Linked DNA regions of Blastococcus colisei. The protein of the gene in region 1 interacts with the protein of each later gene in a pairwise test. Links are inferred from orthologs where the notes say so. Each region holds a gene or a part of one and is shown in the gene's direction. Other genes may lie near its edges. The genes, in order: rlmN and ftsZ.

Evidence for each region.
Region 2: the proteins of rlmN (region 1) and ftsZ interact in binary tests that used the Escherichia coli proteins (3 or more experiments, as listed by UniProt). The link is inferred for Blastococcus colisei from one-to-one orthologs.

What each region holds. Positions count from the first base shown.
Region 1 is NZ_VFQE01000001.1:1,307,480-1,310,728, forward strand. What follows is about bases 130-3,068. They hold rlmN (dual-specificity RNA methyltransferase RlmN), read left to right. Parts: upstream 130-980; coding sequence 981-2,156; downstream 2,157-3,068. Other genes in these bases: FHU33_RS06265 (hypothetical protein), read left to right, coding at 130-227; FHU33_RS06270 (TrmH family RNA methyltransferase), read right to left, coding at 306-947; FHU33_RS06280 (VIT1/CCC1 transporter family protein), read left to right, coding at 2,153-2,866; FHU33_RS06285 (LCP family protein), read right to left, coding at 2,871-3,068. Outside these bases: more of FHU33_RS06265, read left to right, coding at 1-129; more of FHU33_RS06285, read right to left, coding at 3,069-3,249.
Region 2 is NZ_VFQE01000001.1:2,978,804-2,982,063, reverse strand. Bases 231-3,180 are described here. They hold ftsZ (cell division protein FtsZ), read left to right. Parts: upstream 231-1,028; coding sequence 1,029-2,333; downstream 2,334-3,180. Other genes in these bases: FHU33_RS14125 (YggS family pyridoxal phosphate-dependent enzyme), read left to right, coding at 3,135-3,180; pgeF (peptidoglycan editing factor PgeF), read left to right, coding at 2,362-3,093; FHU33_RS14140 (cell division protein FtsQ/DivIB), read left to right, coding at 231-598. Also shown: more of FHU33_RS14140, read left to right, coding at 1-230; more of FHU33_RS14125, read left to right, coding at 3,181-3,260. UniProt on the Escherichia coli protein: Essential cell division protein that forms a contractile ring structure (Z ring) at the future cell division site. The regulation of the ring assembly controls the timing and the location of cell division.

The sequences.
Region 1 (3,249 bases):
GGTCGGTCGCGGCGTGGTCGACCGCGCTGGCCGTGGCCTACCTCGTCGGCGCCGCCCGGCTCGGCCGCGATCGTCGGGTCATCCGCTGGCTCGGCGGCGTGCTGCTCGTCGACCTCGTCTTCGGGCTGGTGAAGCTCACTGCGTACGACGAGGTGGAGGCGCTCGGGTTCATGGCCGTCGACCTGGTGATCCTCGGCCTGCTCGCCGTCATCGCCCGGAGGCGCTGACGCCCCATCCGCTCCGGCAGTAGTGCGCGGATGCGCACTTCCGAGTCCTGGAGGTGCGCATCCGCGCACCCTGTCGGCCTACACCGCGTGTTGTCGGATCCACGCGTGCATGGCGATGCCCGCAGCCACCCCCGCGTTGATCGACCGGGTGGAGCCGTACTGGGCGATGGAGAGCACCCCGTCCGCGGCGTCACGGGCCTCCTGCGACAGGCCGGTGCCCTCCTGCCCGAACAGCAGCACGCAGGCCCTCGGCAGCCCGGCCGTCTCCAGCGGCCGGGCTCCCGGCAGGTTGTCGACGGCCAGGAGCGGCAGGTCCGCCGTCCGGGCCCAGGCGACCAGCTCAGCGACGTCGGGGTGGTGCCGGACGTGCTGATATCTGTCGGTCACCATCGCGCCGCGCCGGTTCCAGCGCTTCTTCCCGACGACGTGCACGGCCTCGGCGAGGAACGCGTTCGCCGTCCGGACGACGGTGCCGATGTTCAGGTCGTGCCGCCAGTTCTCGATGGCCACGTGGAAGGGGTGCCGGCGGGTGTCGAGGTCTGCCACGATCGCCTCGACGGTCCAGTACCGGTAGCGGTCGACGACGTTGCGCCGGTCGCCGTGCTCGAGGAGTTCGGGGTCGAACCGGGGATCGTTGGGCCACGATCCGCTCCACGGGCCCACCCCGACCGAGTCGAGGACGGCCTCCGGCGGGGTGAGGTCCGTCTCGGGCTTCGTCACCCGGCGCACGGTAGTGGGACCATGGGCGACGCCATGACTGCCCTCCCCCTCGTCTTCGACGCCCCCCGCCGGGGGATCCCCCCGCGCCACCTCGCCGACCTCACCCGCGAGGAGGCCCGCGCGGCGGTCGCCGAGCTCGGGCAGCCGGCCTTCCGGGCCGACCAGCTGGCCCGGCACTTCTACCGCGGCGTGGCGGACCCGGCGCAGATGACCGACCTCCCGGCCGACGCCCGGGAGGCGCTCGCCGAGGCGCTGCTGCCCGGCTTGCTGACCGTCGTCCGGCACCAGACCGCCGACAACGGGCGCACCCGCAAGACCCTGTGGCGGCTGCACGACGGCGCGCTCGTCGAGAGCGTGCTGATGCGCTATCCCGACCGGGCGACCGTCTGCATCTCCAGCCAGGCCGGGTGCGGCATGGCCTGCCCGTTCTGCGCCACCGGCCAGCAGGGACTCACCCGCAACCTGTCCGCCGCCGAGATCATCGGGCAGGCGGTCGCCGCGGCCGCGGCGATGGCCAACGGCGAGCTCGACGGCGGCCCGGGGCGGCTGTCCAACGTCGTCTTCATGGGCATGGGCGAGCCGCTGGCCAATTACCCGCGTGTCCGGAAGACCCTGGACGCGCTGCTCACCCCCGCCCCGCACGGGCTCGGCCTGTCCCAGCGCTCGGTGACGGTGTCGACCGTCGGGCTGGTACCGGCGATCCGGCGGCTCACCGAGGAAGGGCGCAACGTCACGCTGGCGGTCAGCCTGCACGCCCCCGACGACGAGCTGCGCGACACCCTGGTGCCGATCAACACCCGCTGGAAGGTCGGCGAGGTCATCGACGCCGCCGACGCCTACGCGCGGAAGACCGGCCGCCGGTATTCGGTGGAGTACGCGCTGATCCGCGACGTCAACGACCAGCCGTTCCGGGCGGACCTCCTGGGCAGGCTGTTGGCCGGGAAGCTCGCGCACGTGAACCTCATCCCGCTGAACCCGACCCCGGGCAGCCCCTGGGACGCCAGCCCGCTGCCCGCGCAGCGCGAGTTCGTCGCCCGGCTGCGCGCCGCCGGCGTCGCGACGACGGTCCGGGACACCCGCGGGCAGGACATCGACGGCGCCTGCGGCCAGCTCGCCGCCGCGGACCAGGTGGCAGGCGTCCCGAGTGTCGCCGTGCCGGTGCCGTCGGTGGAGCCGCCGGTGGAGCTGGGCGCCGAGGGCGACGAGTGACCGCCGCTCCGGAGGCCGAGGCGCACGAGCACAGCCACGCCGACGTCTCCGGTGGCTGGTTGCGGGCCGCCGTCTTCGGGGCCATGGACGGCCTGGTCACGAACACCGCGCTGGTGGCCGGCGTCGGGGGTGGCGGCGGCACGCCGCGCGCCATCGTGCTGGCCGGGACGGCCAGCATGGTCGCCGGGGCGATCTCCATGGCGCTGGGCGAGTACACGTCGGTGAAGACGCAGAACGAGCAGCTCGACCTCGAGGTGGAGAAGGAGCGCCGCGAGCTCGAGCGCAACCCCCAGGGAGAGCTCGCGGAGCTGGTCGAGATGCTGCGCGTGCGGGGTGTCGACGATCAGCTGGCACGCAAGGTCGCCGTCCAGCTCTCCCGCGATCCGGAGACGGCGTTGCGGCTGCACGTCGTCGCCGAGCTGGGGCTCAGCCCGGAGGACAAGCCGTCCCCGATGACGGCGGCGGTCTCCTCGTTCCTCACCTTCGCGGCCGGTGCCCTGCTGCCGCTGCTGCCCTACCTGCTCGGCTTCTCCGTGCTGTGGGCCGCGCTGCTGCTCGGCGGTCTCGGCCTCCTGGCGGCCGGTGCGCTGTCCTCGCGATTCACCCCGCGCCCGTGGTGGTTCGCCGGCCTCCGCCAGATGCTGTTCGGCGCCTTGGCAGCGGGCGTCACGTACGCGATCGGCTCCTTGATCGGCGTCACCATCGCTTGAGCGGTCACCCGGCGCATGACATGCCGGCAGCCTCCACCGCGGCGTGGGTCTCGGGGGTGGCGAACCGCGTGACCGTGCCCCCGACGGGCTCGCCGACGGGCAGCACGACCGGGCGGCCCAGATCGGCGCGGAGCAGGGAACCGAGGTCCGCCAGCCCGGTGTGGCGGTCCATCGTGAGGGCGGCCGACGCCGACCACGCGAGCGCATGGGCACGCCAGGGCGAGGCCGCCGAGCGGCGCACGGTGTCGGTCAGTGCCCCGAGCACCGTTCCCGCCATCGCAGCGCGCCCGTCGGGGTCCACGGTGGCAGGCGTCCACGCCCCGTCGACCAGTTCTTCGGGATGGCGGGACCGCACCATGGCCAGTGCCGTGCGCCCATCGACG
Region 2 (3,260 bases), 1.7 Mb from region 1 along the record:
GGTGCGCGACGTGCACGTGGACGGGCTGGTCACCCTCCCCGCCGATCAGGTGCAGGAGGTCGCCGGCATCGGCGACGGGACGCCGCTGCTGCGCGTCGACGTCGAGGCCGCCGAGGTGCGGGTGGCCCGGCTGCCGCAGGTCGCCGAGGTGGAGGTCACCCGGAACTGGCCCGACAGCGTCGTCATCACCGTCGTGGAACGGGTGCCGGTCGCCGTTGTCGGCGAGCCGGGACGCCGGTCGCTCGTCGACGCCGAGGGCGTGCTCTTCGACATGGTGACCGGCAGCACCCCCGACGGGGTCGTGCCGCTCGATGTCGCCTCGCCCGGGCCGCAGGATCCGGCCACGCTCGCCGGCATCGCCGCGGTGAGCGCGCTGCCGGCCGACGTCCGGGCCCAGGTGTCCGGGGCGGCCGCGGCCTCTCCCGACGACATCTCGCTGACGCTGACCGACGGGACGCTCGTGCGCTGGGGCGACGCGTCGGAGTCGCGGGCGAAATCCGCGGCGCTGGTCGGGCTGCTCGAGGAGATCGACGCCGGCGGCCTCGAGCCGGCCGGGACGATCGACGTCAGCACCCCCGACGCGGTGGTGCTCCGCTAGGAGAAGGACCCCGCGTCCCCCCATCCCTCGCACGCTCGGGCGGGCCCCTGACGCGGGGCCGTTCCATCCGCTGCCGGTCGCGGACGGTGTGCCCGCGGTTCCGGACCGCTCCACCGGGCCTGGCGGACCGACACGCCGCGGTCCGCGACACGCCCGACACGCAACATCTCTTTTGCGAGTTCCCGACCCAGGGAGCTCACAGGGTCTGCACCCCGGCATGAGACGTTTTCGGGGCGGGTCGTCACAGCTAGTGGTGTCGATGTGACCAACGGGTCGCCAGGGAACGGTGCGAAACGAGGCTACCGACACGCCGACCCGCGGAGGGTGCTTGTAGGGCCTCTCCGGGCCCACCTAACTTCATCTCCGTCGACCGAGTTGACATAACTGTAAGGCTGAACTTGAGGATGAGGGTCCAGTTGGGGAGCGCCGCATGACACCTCCGCACAACTATCTAGCGGTCATCAAGGTCGTCGGCATCGGCGGCGGCGGGGTGAACGCGGTCAATCGCATGATCGAGGTCGGCCTCAAGGGGGTCGAGTTCATCGCGATCAACACCGACGCGCAGGCGCTGCTGATGAGCGACGCCGACGTCAAGCTCGACGTCGGCCGTGAGCTCACCCGTGGCCTGGGCGCCGGCGCCCAGCCCGACGTGGGCCGTCAGGCCGCCGAGGACCACCGCGAGGAGATCGAGGAGGTCCTCAAGGGGGCCGACATGGTCTTCGTGACGGCGGGCGAGGGCGGCGGCACCGGTACCGGTGGGGCGCCCGTCGTGGCATCCATCGCGCGCAAGCTCGGCGCCCTGACCATCGGCGTGGTCACCCGCCCGTTCGCCTTCGAGGGCAAGCGGCGCGCGGTCCAGGCCGAGTCGGGCATCGAGGAGCTGCGCAACGAGTGCGACACGCTGATCGTGATCCCGAACGACCGGCTGCTGCAGCTGGGCGATCGCAACGTCAGCGTGATGGACGCCTTCCGCACCGCCGACCAGGTGCTGCTGTCCGGTGTCCAGGGCATCACCGACCTGATCACCACGCCCGGCCTGATCAACCTGGACTTCGCCGACGTGAAGTCGGTGATGTCGGGGGCGGGCTCGGCGCTGATGGGCATCGGCAGCGCGCGCGGCGACAATCGCGCGCTGCTGGCCGCCGAGCAGGCGATCGCCAGCCCGCTGCTCGAGGCGTCGATGGAGGGCGCCCACGGGGTGCTCCTCTCGATCTCCGGGGGCTCGGACCTGGGCCTGTTCGAGATCAACGAGGCGGCCTCGCTGGTGTCCGACGCCGCGCACGCCGACGCCAACATCATCTTCGGCGCCGTCATCGACGACGCCCTCGGTGACGAGGTGCGGGTCACCGTCATCGCCGCCGGCTTCGACAGCGGCCGTCCCACCCGCAAGGACGCCACCACCGCCGGAGTCGTCGGTGGGGCACCGGCAGGGGCTGCCGCCGCACCCGCCGGCCTGCCGCCGTACCGGCGGCCGATGACCCCGGCGGCCAACCAGCCGGCGGGGGAGCGGCGGGTCGTCCCGCAGGCGACCCAGGCAGCACCTGCCGCGCCGGCGAACGACGCCGCCCCGGCGGGGCCCGCGGCGACGTCGTCCCGTCCCGCCCCGGCGGTGAACGGCGGGGGCATCACCGTGCCTCCGCTGCCGCCGATCCCGGGGCCGGTCGCCGGGCGGCGCCCGCTGTCCAACGAGGACTTCGAGGAAGAGCTGGACATCCCGGAGTTCCTCAAGCAGTGAGCGGCACGCGTGCAGCCAGGGCTGCCGGATGAGCTCCACCCCGGCCGCCCCGCCGGCGGTACGGCCCCGACGGGTCGTCACCGACCGGCGGGGCGGCCGGTCCCGTTCTCCGTACGACTCCTTCAACCTCGGCGACCACGTCGGCGACGACGCGGCCGACGTCGCCGCCAACCGCAGCCGGGTCGCGCGCGAACTGTCCGTGCCCGAGGACCGGCTGGTCTGGATGTCGCAGGTGCACGGCACCGGCGTCGCGATCGTCGACGGGCCCCCGAGCGGTCCGGTGCCCGACACCGACGCGCTCGTGACCGCCACGCCCGGCCTGGTCCTCTGTGTCCTCGTCGCCGACTGCGTCCCGGTGTTGCTGGCCGAGCACGACACCGGTGTGGTCGCCGCTGTGCACGCCGGCCGCGAGGGGGTCCGGCGGGGAGTGCTGCCCGCCGCCCTCTCGACCATGGCGAGCCTGGGAGCCCGTGCGCGGCACGTGACGGCGCTGCTCGGCCCCGCGGTGTGCGGTGCCTGCTACGAGGTCCCGGAGCACATGCAGGCCGACGTCGCCCGCGTCGCGCCGTCCGCCGCGGTGCCGACCCGGCGCGGGACCCCCGGTCTCGACCTTCGGGCCGGCGTCGAGGAGATCCTCCGCAGGGCAGGGATCCCGGAGGTGGTCCAGGACCCCCGGTGCACCGTGGAGGACCCGCATCTGTTCTCCCATCGACGCGACGGCGTCACCGGGCGGCAGGCCGGCATCGTCTGGCTCGGCTGAATCACGGTCGGGCGCTTCCTCCGGGCTGGGAGGATGCGGGCATGGCCGGACTCGAAGAGAACCTGCACGCGGTCCGGGTGCGCATCGCCGCCGCCGCGCGGGCGGCCGGGCGGGACCCGTCCTCGGTGCACCTGCTGGCGGTCAGCAAGACCTGGCCGGCCGCGGAC